Regions from separate parts of the Embleya sp. NPDC005575 genome, predicted to be linked through region 2. Evidence: riboswitches for the same ligand, from Rfam matches in the RefSeq annotation. Region 2 holds a riboswitch; the other holds the start of a gene.

Region 1 (7,051 bases), on a different contig from region 2:
GGGCCCCGGGCCGGATGCGCGTCCCGCTATGCGGTTGTCCGGTGCTGCCGTGGCCGAGTACCGGCGCCGGGCGCCGAGAACCGGTGAAGGTCCTCGATCACGGCAGCACCGCCTGCGGCGGTCTTCGGGGTGATCAGACCGGGCGGGTGGCGCCGGCGATCGGCATGGTGTTGATCGAGGCGATCTCGATCGGCTTGCGCGGGTTGGCGGCGTGCACCATCTTGCCGTCGCCGATGTAGATGCCGACGTGGCTGATGCCCGAGTAGAAGAACACCAGGTCGCCGGGCTGCAGGTTGGCGATCGACACGTGCGGGTCGGCGGCGAACTGGTCGTTGGTCACACGCGGCAGCGAGATGCCCGCGGACTTGTACGCGGCCTGGACCAGACCCGAGCAGTCGTACGCGTTCGGGCCGGTGGCGCCGTACACGTACGGCTTGCCGATCTGCGCCTTGGCGAAGGCCACGGCCTGGGCGGCCCTGCTGCTCGACGCGGCGGACGAGCCGCCGGTCGGCGCCTGGTTGCCCTTCGAGCCGCCGGTGGCGGGCTTGGCGGGGGCCTTGGCGGCGGGCTTGACCGACACCTCGGCCGACGGCTTGGTGGCGGTCTTGCCGGGGGTGACGCCGGTCTTCGGCTGCACCTTGATGCTCGGCTGGGCCGGGGCGGCGGCCTTGGACAGCGCGGGCGCCGAGCCGGTCAGCTTGAGGGTCTGCCCGATCTCGATCAGGTCCGGGCCGGACGGGAGCACGTCGCGGTTGAGTTCGTACAGGCTCTGCCAGCCGCCGGTGATCCGGTTGGTCTGGGCGAGCCCGAACAGCGTGTCACCGGCCTTGACCACGTAACCGGCCTTGTCGGCGGGTGCGGCGGTCTCCTGCGCGGCGGGCGCGGCCTGGACCGGGGCGGACTCGACCGCGGCGGTCGGGGCCGCCGACAGTACGGCGGAGGCGCCGGAGGGGACCTGCTCGGAGGTGGAGGGGGCGGACGCCTGGGCGGTGCCGGCAGTGGCGACCGGGATCACGACACCCATGCCGGCGATGCCCACCGCCGCGACGAAGCGGCGGACGTTGGCGGGTCGAGCGGCACGATGGCGAGCGTTTGCGGACAGCATGAAATGGGGTCCTCTCCTGTCGCCTACGAGGTGAGCTGTCGGATTCGGACTGGAGCAGCCCGGTCGCGGGACACGCGACTTCACCCCTAGCCGTCGCCGGAACGATCCCGGCCACGGCGATCCACCTGGTTCCCCCGCTCCCGTCGGATTCTTCGATGTAGACCTCCCGCTGCCGGCGACGGGATTCGGCGTACCGGCGGCGGGGTTCACCCGAAAGGTGAATCGGCGAGAAAGGTAGGCAATGCGGATGCCGGATCACAACCGAAACGCCGACTTTGCCTCCGGTGTAAAGGCGGAATAAAGGCGACATCTCGCCCGAGCCCGACCCGATGCACCGGTGGTGACGAGGGCGTATCTCGGAGAGTGGCGTGATCGTTCGGTCACGGAAAATAATCGAGATTCGTTGTGGATCATGGGAAATGAATTACTACGTGAAGTCGGTTATATAATTTATGTCCGTTATATCCATGCGATCTACATCACATTTCGGGCGGTTCGACCGGATGGACATGCCGGATATACCGGTGATCAAGCGATCCGCTCCACGCCGATGCCGCTCGGGCCGACGCGCGCCCCTCGCTGCGACGAGCCGGGCCGCGGAAGTCGGCGTCGGTCGGACGCCCCCGCCTGCGCAGCCCCCCGCCTGCGCAGCCCCTTGCCGTCACAGCTCGCGCAGCGCGGCCAAGAGCTTGTCCCGAGCCCAGTCCAGGAATGCGTGCTGGGTCTCACCGCCGATCTGGACGAGCGCGACCTCGGTGAACCCGGCCTCCGCGTACGCGCGCACCGCGTCGACGAACGCGCCCACGTCGTCGCCGCACGGAATCGACTCGGCCACGTCCTCCGGCCGGACGAACCGCGTCGCGTCCGCGAAGCCCGCAGTGCCGGGAAGCTCGGAGTTGACCTTCCAGCCACCCCCGAACCAGCGGAACTGTTCGTGGGCCCGCGCGATCGCGGCATCCCGGTCGGGGTCGTAGCTCACCGGCAACTGGCCCACCCGAGGCTTGCCCGCGCCGCCGTGCCGATCGAATTCGGCCAACAGCTCACCCCGGGGCTCGGTCGCGATGACCAGATCGGCTATTTGCCCGGCCAGTGCGCAGCCCTGCTCGCCGGAGACCGCGACGCCGATCGGGGGCGGTCGCTCCGGGAGATCCCACAACTTCGCGGACTCGACGTCGAAGTGGGTGCCGTGATGGTTGACGTATCCGCCCGCGAACAGCGCCCGGATGATCTGCACCGCCTCGCCGAGCATTTCCTGCCGCACGTCCGCCGCCGGCCACCCGCCGCCGATCACGTGCTCGTTCAGATTCTCGCCGGAGCCGAGTCCGAGCCGGAACCGCCCGTCCGACAACAACTGCATGGTGGCGGCCTTCTGCGCCACCACCGCCGGGTGATAACGCATCGTCGGACACGTCACGTACGTCATCAACGGGATTCGCGACGTGGCCTGTGCCGCCGCGCCCAGCACGCTCCACGCGTACGACGCGTGGCCCTGCGCGTCCAGCCATGGAAAGTAGTGGTCCGAGGACACCGAGAAGTCGAACCCGACCTGCTCCGCGTGCACCACGTGCTCGACCAGATCCTTGGGCCCGGCCTGCTCGGTCATCATCGTGTAGCCGATTTTCACCATGGGACGCGGGTGCCCGACCGGCTCGGCCGAAAACACACCCGCGATGCCCGCGCTGCTCCACGACCCGCATCGGGACCGAGGGGTTTCCACCGGATATGCGTGCGACGAGGCGGCACTGTGGTGCGCACAGGCGTAGCCGACGAGTACGCCGATCGGGAACACCGGGGGTGGGGCATGATCGCCGCAGTGCGCGAGAGCGTTGCGACGGGAACGGCGTGGGCGTCGACAAACCCGCAGGCGGGCCGGGATCTGACGGACTGGTCCGCGCCGACCGGTCCGGCTCGGCTGTACCTGGTCCTGGCGCTGGTCTGCCTGGGCTACTTCGTGGTCGCCTGGCTGCTCCGCTTCCGGCGCGCGTACCGGCTGCGCAGGCGCCCCGAGCCGCCCACCGCCGGGCGTCTCCTCGACGTCTGGGAGATCGCGCTGCTGGTGGGCGGTTCGACCCGGTTCGCCCGGGTCGCGCTCGTGGCGATGCATCGCCGTCGGCAGGCGGTTATCGGTGCGGATCGTCGCATCAGCCTGCTCGCGCCCAGCCGGACGACGAGATCGAGCGCACGGTCTTCGATGCGGTGGGCCCGGCGCGCACCGCCTTGGTCGGGCCGGTCGTGGACGCCGTCGCGCGGTCCGGACCGACCGCCGGATGGCGACCGGCGCGGGCTCGGCTGGAACAGGACGGCCTCCTGCTGACCGAGCAGGACGTCGACCCGCGCGGCACCGGCGGCCCGTGCGTCGTCCTGCTGCTCGGCATCGTCTTCAGCGTCGCCGAGGCGGTGGGCGGCTCCCCGAGCCACGCCGCGGTCGTCTTCTTCGCGCTGATCGCCCTCGTACCGCGACTGTTCGCCAAGTCCCTCGCCGCGCAGACCATGGCCGGCCGGGCCCGGATCGCGGAACTCCGGAGCATGCCGCCGACCGTGCGCTCGTCCCTGCTACCGCCCCTACCCACGCCGTCGTCGAGCTGACCGGGCGCGCCCGGGCGACCGGCAACGCCGGCGGGTCAGCCCGCGAACCCCTCCACCAGGGACCAGATCGCCAGTCCGAGCATGCACACGCCGCCGATCCGCTGCACGGTCCGGAGCGGGACCCGCTTGGCGACGAACCGTCCCGCGAGCAGGGCCAGCGCGGAGACCGACATCAGCGCCGCGGCCGAGCCGATCGCGGTGGACCAGGTGCCGTTGGTGGCCGCCAGGTTGGCGGTGGTGATCTGGGTGAGGTCACCCCATTCGCTGATGAACACGGCCATGAACGCGGTCGAGAAGACCGGCCCGAAACCGGTCACGGTCTTGCCCGCGCTGCCCTCGTCGTCGTCGCCGGCCCCGCCGCGCAGCAGCATGAAGGCGCCGAAGCCGAACAGCGCGGCGGAGACGAGCTTGACGATCCAGCCGGGAAGGAGGCCGAGCAGACCGCCCGCGCCGACGGCGATCGCGACGTGCACGACGAACGCGGTCGAGGTGCCGAACCAGACGTACAGCGGTCGCATGCGGGTGCCCATGGCAAGCGACGCGAACATCGTCTTGTCCGGGAGTTCGGCGAGGAAGATCAGCCCGAAGGCGGTCAGGATCGCCAGAGGGTCGAGGTGCATCCGGGTGGCTTTCTGCGAGAGCCGGGCCCGGGTCTTCACGAAGGCGCCGCTCGGCGACCGGAGGACCACTCGGCCCGGCACGACGGGTGCACCCGCGAAGAACGCGGATGCGTCGATACCTGGCCGAAGGTCTCGCCCGCCCGCACGAAGCACGGGCCCGGCCACCGGGAGTCCGTGGACTCCAGCATGTCGACGACCGGTTTGCGGGGCTACTCCCCTTCGCCGGCGCCGACCCTACCGCACCTCGCCATCCGGCCGGTCACGACACGGCCGATCCCAGGACCCGTTCCAGCGACCAGCGCAGTTGCTCCTCGTCCAGCGCTGCGCCCAGCGTGAGTACCTGCAACATCGTGCCGTCCAACACCGCGAGCGCCGCCGCAGCCGCCCGCGGTCCGACCCGGGCGGACAGGAAGTCGCCGACCCCCTCGACCCACGCCAGGGCGAACCCGCGCAGCTGCGGGCTGCGAGCCGCCGCCAGGTACAACTCGTACTCGACCAGCGCACGCGAGCGGTCCGCGAGGTATTCGGCGGTGAGCGCAGTGAGCACTCCCGGCAGGTCCTTCGCATCGCGGGCCCGCCGCACCCACTCGTCCAGCAGCGCCACCGTCTCCGCCGACGCGTGCGCGAGCGCCGCGGCGACCAGGTCGTCGAGCGACGCGAAGTAGTACGTGGTCGCCCCCAGCGGGACACCGGCTCGGGCCGCGACCAGGCGATGCGTGGTGTTGCCCACGCCCACCTCGGCGATCACCTCGCAGGCACCCCGCACGATCCGCAGCCGCCGGCCCTCGGGATCACGGGTCGCGGTCAATGCGCACCGCCCAGGTTCAGCACCACCACGCCCGCGATCACCAGCGCCATCCCGAACCCCTTGAGCAGCGTCACCGGCTCGTTCAGGAACATCGCCCCGACCAGCGCGATCGCCACGGTCCCCAGGCCGGACCAGATCGCGTACGCCGTGCCCACCTGCAACTGCCGCAACGACAGCGTCAGCAGGTAGAAGGCCGCCGCGTACCCGGCCAGACACGTCAGGGTCGGCCACAGCCGGGTGAAGCCCTCGGTGCTCTTGAGCAGACTGGTCGCGATCACCTCACACGAGATCGCCAGTCCCAGGAACAGCCAGGCCACGAGCCTCTCCCTCCGAGTAGTACAGACGTACAAGTACAAATGTACAAGTACAAATGTACAAGTCCCGTGACGGGGGATGTCGAGGGCGCCGGGTGTAGGCCCTCCGGCGCGGACGTTCGTTTCGCCCCGGCCCCGCCGCCGGATCGCCTCCGCCCCAGGTCGGGCCCCCGCAGCCGCCAACCCCGCCCCCTGAACCGGGCGAATCGGGCGGTAGGGTGCCTCGGTGTCCATCGAACGGCCGGATGATCCGCACTGGGGCGTGGAGGCCGCTCGACTCGCCGCGTGTGCCATTGGGTTGCCGCCGTCGGTCGGTGGAACCCGGTTGGTTGCGGTCGACGGGATCGGCGGGTCCGGCAAGTCCACGCTCGCCGATGCGCTCGCCGTGCGGCTGGGGGGTGCGCCGGTGGTGCGTCTGGACGACTTCGCCCGGCCCGGGGACTTCTTCGGCTGGCTGCCGCGACTGCGCGCTCAGTTGCTCGAACCGCTCGCCCGGGGTGAGGCGACCCGCTGCGACACCTACGACTGGGCCGGCTATCGGGTCAGCGGCTACAGCGAGGTGCCGGCCGCGCCGGTGTTGATCCTGGAGGGTGTCGGCGCGGCACGGCGCGAACTCGGTTCGGTGAGTGCGCTGCGGATCCGTGTCGACACCCCTGCCGAACTTGCCGCCGCTCGCACCCTGGATCGGGACGGCCCCGGGGTGGCCTGGTTCTGGCGGCTGTGGCGCGCCGCCGAGGCGGCACACCTGGCCGATGACCGCCCCTGGACCCGCCCGCACCTGCGCGTCGACGGGGCCGGTGGGGGACGTGGAGCCGGGGGCGGCGCCGATCGGCGTGTGGCCGCCGGCAGGGGCGGTCGGCGGTAGCCGCCTCGGGTCGGGGAGAGCTCAGACGCCGGCGGCGCCGTCGAGGCGTTCGCGCAGGAGGTCGGCGTGGCCGTTGTGGCGGGCGTACTCGGCAGGGGAAAGGTTCGAGTCTGCCGGGCGGCGCCGACAGCGGCCGACGGCATGCCGGACCCGGGCCGGTCGAGCGCGTCGGCGTCGGCTCGGACTGTGAACGGGACGATGCGCCGCAGTCGAGCCGGCCGGACCGCCGGACCGCCCCACTGCGGCGCGTCACCCGAGCCACCCGAGCCACCCGAGCTTCCCGGGGCTTGGACCCGGACCGCCCGGCGCCCGTCCCGCGCCGGCGCTCACACCCGACGCGGGACAGGCGAGTTGCCGCAATTCCCGCCTACTTGCGCCCGAGACGGCGCGGCGCGACGTCCATCGCGTTGGACCGGCGGTCCTCGGCGAGGTCGGCGATCTCCTCGGGGCCGGCATTGTTCGCCCGCGCGTACTCCTCGGCCATCGCCGTCGAACTCGACCCAGCCGCTCCAGTAGTTCTCGGTGCGACTGAGGCCCGAACCGTGTTCGAGCCCAGCGGTGTCCGCGGCCAGTGCGTGCGCCGTGTACCAGTCCATCATCCGGCCGGCGGGGATGCCGACGTGCGGGATGTAGCTGAGGATTTGCGCACTCGTCTGGTACTGGAACTTGCGGTTCCAGGTGGCCTCGGTGACCCCCGCCTCACGCGCCGCGACGATCGACTCGTCGCGTAGGCCGTCCATGGTCCCGAGCGCG
Region 2 (7,051 bases):
GTACAACCTGGCCAACCGCAAGGCCGAGAGCGTGCTCGACTACGCGACGGCCGAGAACATCGCCTTCATCCCGTGGTTCCCGATCGCCACCGGCGAACTCGCCCGACCGGGCGGTCCGTTGGACCAGGTGGCCAAGGAACACGGCGCCGCGCCGTCACAGTTGGCGCTGGCCTGGCTGCTGCACCGCTCCCCGGTGCTGCTGCCGATCCCGGGCACCTCCAGCGTCGCGCACCTGGAGGAGAACACCGAGGCGGCCCGGATCCGACTGTCCGACGACGAGTTCGAGGCGCTGTCGGCCGCGGTCTGACCACGATCGCGGTCGGGGCCGGACCCGTCCCGTCCACCGGGACAAGTCCGGCCCCGACCGCGCCGCCCGAGGCCGGCCGAAGTCGGGTCAGCCCTCCCTCGACGTGATCCGTACACTCCACCCGTCCTCGATCTCCGCACCGTCGATCGTGATCGCCTCGACCGTGCGCGAACTCGGGTCGATGTCGGCCACCACACCCTCGCCCGCGTAGCGCGGATGCCCGGAGGCACCGATCTCGCCGGTGGCTTCGACCACGGCCGAACGAACCGCCGACCCTCGGGCGTCGGTGGCCATGTCCTGGACGTTGTACGGGAGAATCTCGATCTCGAAGCGTTCCATCCCGAGCCCATGCCCACGGTCGGGCCGGCGCAAGCCACTCGGTCGGCCGTCGGGCCTGCCGTCGCCCCCGAGCACCACGACGCGGGATCGAGGACACGCCCCGGCGATTCGCCCTGAAAAACATCAGGTATCCGCCGTCCACCGACGAATACCGCGCGCTCACCGCATACACCAAGCGCAACCACCCGGGCGCGCTGTTGGTGGACCCCGGTACAAGGCAACCTTCCAACTGCCCTTCACTTCCCACCACGTCTTCATCGACGCGGACAACAACAAGGTAGGCCGTCGACCCGGCGGTGGGACCGCACGCGTTCTGCCCCTGATCGAAGAAGATGCCGTCGATGTCGGGGCCGTACAGCCGGTACCACTTGTCCACGGCGTGCCGGATCTGGATCCGCCACGCCGGGATGGACGAGTCGCCGAGTCGGGTCGTCTTCGGGGAGCCGATGGTGTTGGTCCCGAAGCAGCCGGTGTCCACGTAGGCGATCACCGGCTGCGCGGACTCAAGTACGGCGTCACCCGCACCTACGTGCTGGGCCTGAGGCGGTACTGCCCACCGGCGAGGTGATTCGCACCGGCGGCCGGCTGTGGAAGGACGTGGCCGGCTACGACCTGACGCGGCTGCTCACCGGCTCGGAGGGCACCCTCGCGGTGATCACCGAGATCACCATGGCCTTGTGCCCGCGCCCGCCGACATCGGCACCGGCGCCGGCGCCGGCACCGGCACCGCGTACTTCCCCGGCCTGGCACACGCCGGCCGTGCGGTCGCCGACACACTCGCCGCCGGCATCGTCCCCGCTGGAATTTTTGGACCGGCGCTGTATCGGCGCGGTCGAGGACTTCGCCCACCTGGGCCTGCGCACGCACGGTGGCACGCTGTTGTTGTTCGGTGACGACGGCGCGTCGGACGCGGTGCGCCGCGACCTGGCCCGGATGGCCGACCTGTGCGATCGGGCAGGCGCGAGCGAGTGGACCCTGGCCGAGGACGTGGCCGGCGCCGAGGCGCATCCGCGCGCCCGCCGGCTGGGCGACCGGCTGCCCGGCCGGATCGTCACCACCTCCGGCGGCTACGCCGCACACCTGGCCTCGATGAATCGGCCTGACCGCGCCGGACCGGGCCATCGCGTCGAAGCCGACATCGCAACCGCACGCGCCTTCGTCATGCGCGCATCCCTCGAACGCCCGACACCGCGAACCGGCCCGGATTCCAGGCCCCGCCCGGATTCCAGGCCGGATTCGGCGCCGGTGCATCCCGGATCCGGGCCGATGAACGGAGGGTCATATAGGGGTAATTCGGACATTTCATTTCCGGGCGCATGACGCACGTCACATCTCGCATACCGAAGGTCAGGACCTCGTACGCACCGTAAACCGAGTTTTCCGGATTCTCACCCGGAGCGATTATGCAGCGACGGTGAGTAAGCAATTCGGGCACAATGCGTATGGCGATCGGGACTTTAGGTCCCGATATTCCACCCTTCCGACCTGAATTTTCGGTTTTGGCGAATCGTGATGTTTGGTTCCACGCCGGGGGTGTGCGTAGTTTGGTGCTTCGCCACACCAGTCCGGTGCTTGGCGAAATGGTCTCCCGGTTCGCCGAATCCTGCCGCCGGAGCGAGGCCACGGTACGAAACCCGAAAGGCAGGAGCGGGGGAACCAAGTGGAATGCCGTCCCGGGCGTCTGTGACACAGACGCCCATTCGGACGGCTTGGGGTGAAGCCGTGCCCGTCCCTTACATCCAAGGGTCGAACACGGCCGGGCGAGACTCTCCAGCCCGAATCCGACAGCTCACTTCGTAGGCGTGGGAGAAGGAAAAATCTTCGTGCAGTCGTTCATCACCCCTGCCCGCATGCCCAAGAAGACGCGTCTCGCGCTGACCCTCGGCATGGCCGGCGCCATCGTCGCCGCCCCGCTCATCACCGGTCTCGCGACCGCCAACGCCGCCTCCGTCTCCACCTGGGACAAGGTCGCCATGGGCGAGAGCTCGGGCAACTGGCACATCAACACCGGCAACGGTTTCTACGGTGGCCTGCAGTTCACTCAGAGCACCTGGAACGAGTTCGGCGGTCAGCAGTACGCCCCGCGCGCCGACCTCGCCACCAAGGACCAGCAGATCGCCATCGCGGAGAAGGTCCTCGCCGTGCAGGGCCCCGGCGCTTGGCCGAACACCTCCGGCCCGGCGGGTCTGACCAAGGGCGGCCCCAAGGCCGCCGTCTCGCCGAGCACCAAGTCGTCCGACTCGGCCGCGACTTCGGTCAAGGTCGCCCCCAAGGTCGCCGAGAAGCCGGCCGCGACCGCCCCCACCGCGCCGAAGATCGAGGTCGTCCCGGCCGCCGCGAAGCCCGCGTCGACCACCACCTCGTACTCCGTGGTCAAGGGTGACAGCCTGTCCAAGATCGCTGCCGACAAGGACGTCGCCGGTGGCTGGCACAAGCTGTACGCCGACAACCGCGGCGTGATCGGCAGCAACCCGAACCTGATCAAGGTCGGCCAGAAGCTCTCGCTCTCCGGCAAGGCCGCGGCCGCCACCACCACCGCCACCAAGGTCGAGGCCGCGCCGAAGGCCGCGCCCAAGACCGAGACCGTGGCCGAGACCAAGCCCTCGGTGTCGGTGAAGGTCGCGCCGAAGACCGCGGTCAAGGAGAAGGCTCCCGTCGCGGCCAAGGTGTCTTCGGCCAAGGCCGGCAGCACCTCGGTCAACTCGTCCGGTTACGTCGCTCCTGTGAACGGCGCACTGGGCACCGCGTTCGGCACCGGCGGCAAGCTGTGGTCCAGCGGCAGCCACACCGGCCAGGACTTCGTGGTCGGCACCGGCACCCCGGTGAAGGCGATCACCTCGGGCACCGTGGTCAGCGCCGGCAACGGTGGCGCCTACGGCAACGAGATCGTGATCAAGCACGCGGACGGCAAGTACTCGCAGTACGCGCACCTGTCCAGCATCGGCGTTCGCGCCGGCGCCACGGTGAGCACCGGTCAGCAGATCGGCCTCTCCGGTGCGACCGGCAACGTGACCGGCCCGCACCTGCACTTCGAAATCCGCACCACCCCGAACTACGGCAGCGGCATCAACCCCCTCACCTACCTGCGCGCGCACGGCGTCAACATCTGATCCGAGCGTCATCAGGCAGTAACCGCACGGTGATAGCCACCATGCGGTAGCCGTACCAGGGCCGGGCCCGTCGACCACGCGTCGACGGGCCCGGCCCTTTTTCGCGTCCCCACCCTGCGGCACACGCCGAAGTCCCCGCGGATCGGGTCGATCAGCCGCGTGCCGGATACCGCTTGGGCAGCGGCAGTCCGCGCGCGGCCATCAACTCCCGCAGCCGGTCGGGGTAATCGGTGATCAGGCCGTCCACTCCGTCGTCCATCAGCTTGGCCATGGTCGCCGGGTCGTCGATGGTCCACGGCACGACCTCGATGCCCATCGCATGCGCCCGGGCGACCATTTCCCGGGTCACGTACGGGCGGTAGTTCGGGTCGGTGACCTTGCCGTCCTGCGGGAAGCCGTGCACGGGCGAGAAGGTCGTGGCGCCGAACGAGGCGATCGCGCGCAGCGGGTCACCGCCGAAATCGTCGATGTCCAGGCCGCCCAGCCAGGGCGAGGCGCCGGGCTTGCCGACCTGGAGGAAGTCGTAGTTGGTCAACGCGACCAGCGGCAAGCGCGGTTCGACCTGCCGCATGCGCTTGAGCGCACCCCAGTCGAAGCTTTGGATGGTGACCTGGCGCAACAGCCCGGCCCAGCGCACCTCGCGCGCCACGGTCTGCACGAACTGCTCGCGCGGCGCGGTCTCCTGCGGCGCGCCCGCCTCGACCTTGGTCTCCACGTTGAGCTTCACGCCGCGCGCGTGCCGGCGGTTGACCAGCTCGAACACCTCGGTGAGCAGCGGCATTCGGGCTCCGGGCGAGGTGGTCTGCTCGGGGAAGCCGGGGAACTGCCGCGACCCGCAGTCCAAGGTGCGGATCTGGGCCAGGCTGAGCGTGTTGACGTACTTGCCGACATAGGGGAACTCCGGGTCGCCGGAGCGTGCCGGTGTGGTGTCGACACACTTGCGCCCGTCGACCTTGCGGTCGTGGGTGACCACGGCGCGGCCGTCCTCGGTGATCTGCACGTCCAGTTCCAGGGTGGACACCCCCAGATCCAGGCCCTTGGCGAAGGACGCGAGTGTGCTCTCCACGGTCAGTCCGAGGCCGCCCCGGTGCGCCTGGAGGTCGAAGGACCTGCGGTGATGGCCGCCGTGGCGGTCCGCCGCGGCGGCCACTCCCGGGGCGGCGACGATGGCGGCCCCGGCCAGGACCGCGGCCGTGACGGTCTTCCATCCGGACATGGACGTCTCCTTCTCGCTCCGGTCGACGACGATCGACCGTCGACGCCCACACCCTGGCCCGCGCGAAGTGATGCGCGGGCAGTCGGGTCGTGGCGTTCAGACGAAGACGAGACGAAGAAGCGGCGAAGCAGTCCGCCCGGTACCCGAACTCGGGGCACCCGTAAGGCCGTTCAGCAGCCCGCGGAGGGCACGTCCTCGGACCAGCCGGGTCGGTGCGCGGCCAGCAGCCGGCCCGACGCGTCGTGCACGACCTGGCGGTCCTCGGCCGAGACGACGGCGAAGAACGCGTCCTCGGCATCGCCCAGCAGCCGGGTGCTCTCCGCGACCAACGCGCGCCCCGAGGCGGTGACCTGGATGACGTGCCGACGCCGATCGTGCGGGTTGCGCCGGCGCTCCGCGAAGCCGCGCGCCTCCAGGTCGTCGAGCAGGCCGACCAGGACGTTCGGGTCGATCCCGAGCAGCCGGCTGACGTCCTGCTGGGACAACGATTCGTAGGCCAGCAGGGTCTCCAGCACATGCACGTGCTTGGTCTTGACCCCCAACGTGGCCAGCGTCTGATCGGCGAGCGCCAACAGGAGATCGGCCAGCTTGACCAGCCGGTACCCGGTCCGTGCTCCCATCGGCGGCCGCCCTGTGCTCGGTCGGTCCGTCATGCCCACATGTTAGCGGCCCTCGATCATATGTCTTCTAGACGACAGGCTTGGCATATCGTATGTTCCACATACGATCCATCGACTCTACGGAAGGGTTCGGCGATGTTCGCTGCCCTGGCCCGCCTGACCACGGCCCGACCCCGGCTCCTGTTGCTCACGGCCCTGCTCCTGCTGATCGGCGCCGGCCTGCTCGGTCGAGGCGTCGGCGATCACCTCCTCGGCGGCGGCGCCGTCGACCCGAACTCGGCCTCCGCCCGCGCCGCGAGCGCACTCGATCGCGACTTCCCCGGCAGTCGACCGAACCTGGTCCTGCTGATCGGCGCCGACCGCCCCCTGGACGCGCCCGAAGTCACCGCCCAGGCCAAGGAGTTGACCGACCGCCTCGCCGCCGAACCCGACGTCGGGGGCGTGGTCTCCTACTGGGCCGGCGGCGCTCCCACGCTGCGCACCGCCGACGGCCGGCACGCACTGGTCCTGGCCCATATCCGGGGCGAGGAGACCGCCGCCTCCGACACGTTCGAACGCCTGGCCGGGCACTACCGCGGCGTCCGAGGAGCTTTGACCGTCGAACTCGGCGGCAGTGTCGCGGTGCGCCACGACATACAGAAGACCATCTCCGAGGACCTGGTCCGGGCCGAACTGATCGCGTTGCCGATCACCCTGCTGATCCTGATCCTGGTCTTCGGCAGCCTGGTCGCCGCCCTGCTGCCGCTCGGCGTCGGCATCCTGGCCATGGTCGGCACCAACGCCGTGCTGCGCCTGGTCTCCTCGGCCACCGACGTATCGGTGTTCGCCCAGAACCTGACCACCGTGCTGGGCCTGGGCCTGGCCGTCGACTACGGCCTGTTCGTGGTCCGCCGCTACCGCGAGGAGCTCGCCGCCGGCGCCTCGCCGACCCGCGCCGTCACGGTGACGCTGAACACCGCCGGGCGCACCGTGGTCTTCTCCGCACTCACCCTCGCCGTCTCGCTCGCCGCGATGCTGGTGTTCCCGCAGTACTTCCTGCGCTCCTTCGCCTACGCCGGCATCCCGGTGGTGCTGCTCGCCGCGTTCGGCGCGCTGGTGATCCTGCCCGCGGCGCTGGTCCTGCTCGGCACGCGCGTGGACAAGGGCGACCTGCGTGCGCCGCTGCGCCGACTCGGCCGCCGGCTGCGGTCCGGCGACGGGGCCGCGCCGACCGTGGTGCGCGAAAGCCGCTGGTACCGGCTCTCACAGGCGATCATGCGGCGGGCGCCGATCGTCGCCGTACTCACCATCGGCGTCTTGGTCGCACTCGGACTGCCGTTCCTGGGAGTGCAGTTCGGCACCGGCGATGACCGCCAACTACCGAAGTCGGCCGAGTCCCGGCAGGTCCAGCAGGTGATCCGGGACCAGGTGGACGGCCGGCCCACCGGGTCGATCGAGATCGTGGTCGGTGCGGCGCAGC

What was found. A riboswitch is a leader RNA that binds a small molecule or an ion and turns the genes downstream of it on or off. The one in region 2 is predicted to bind cyclic di-AMP.
Region 1: linked by a shared signal. The riboswitch ahead of ABZS54_RS36355 (NlpC/P60 family protein) and the one ahead of ABZS54_RS30800 (transglycosylase family protein) in region 2 are both predicted to bind cyclic di-AMP.

What each region holds. Positions count from the first base shown of each region.
Region 1 covers NZ_JBEXCV010000174.1:44-7,094, forward strand. The annotation lists gene ABZS54_RS36355 (NlpC/P60 family protein) at 134-1,105, opposite strand; cyclic di-AMP (ydaO/yuaA leader) riboswitch at 1,112-1,270, opposite strand; gene ABZS54_RS36360 (LLM class F420-dependent oxidoreductase) at 1,767-2,732, opposite strand; gene ABZS54_RS36365 (hypothetical protein) at 2,853-3,419, shown strand; gene ABZS54_RS36370 (hypothetical protein) at 3,338-3,691, shown strand; gene ABZS54_RS36375 (TMEM165/GDT1 family protein) at 3,727-4,311, opposite strand; gene ABZS54_RS36380 (TetR family transcriptional regulator) at 4,571-5,119, opposite strand; gene ABZS54_RS36385 (multidrug efflux SMR transporter) at 5,116-5,436, opposite strand; gene ABZS54_RS36390 (hypothetical protein) at 5,660-6,298, shown strand; partial or broken gene ABZS54_RS36395 (DUF664 domain-containing protein) at 6,320-6,391, opposite strand; gene ABZS54_RS36400 (DUF6571 family protein) at 6,625-7,051, opposite strand, start outside.
Region 2 covers NZ_JBEXCV010000119.1:17,312-24,362, forward strand. The annotation lists gene ABZS54_RS30785 (aldo/keto reductase) at 1-307, shown strand, start outside; gene ABZS54_RS30790 (hypothetical protein) at 395-646, opposite strand; gene ABZS54_RS30795 (FAD-linked oxidase C-terminal domain-containing protein) at 1,211-1,966, shown strand; cyclic di-AMP (ydaO/yuaA leader) riboswitch at 2,231-2,464, shown strand; gene ABZS54_RS30800 (transglycosylase family protein) at 2,497-3,756, shown strand; gene ABZS54_RS30805 (glycerophosphodiester phosphodiesterase family protein) at 3,908-4,972, opposite strand; gene ABZS54_RS30810 (MarR family winged helix-turn-helix transcriptional regulator) at 5,143-5,625, opposite strand; gene ABZS54_RS30815 (MMPL family transporter) at 5,728-7,051, shown strand, end outside.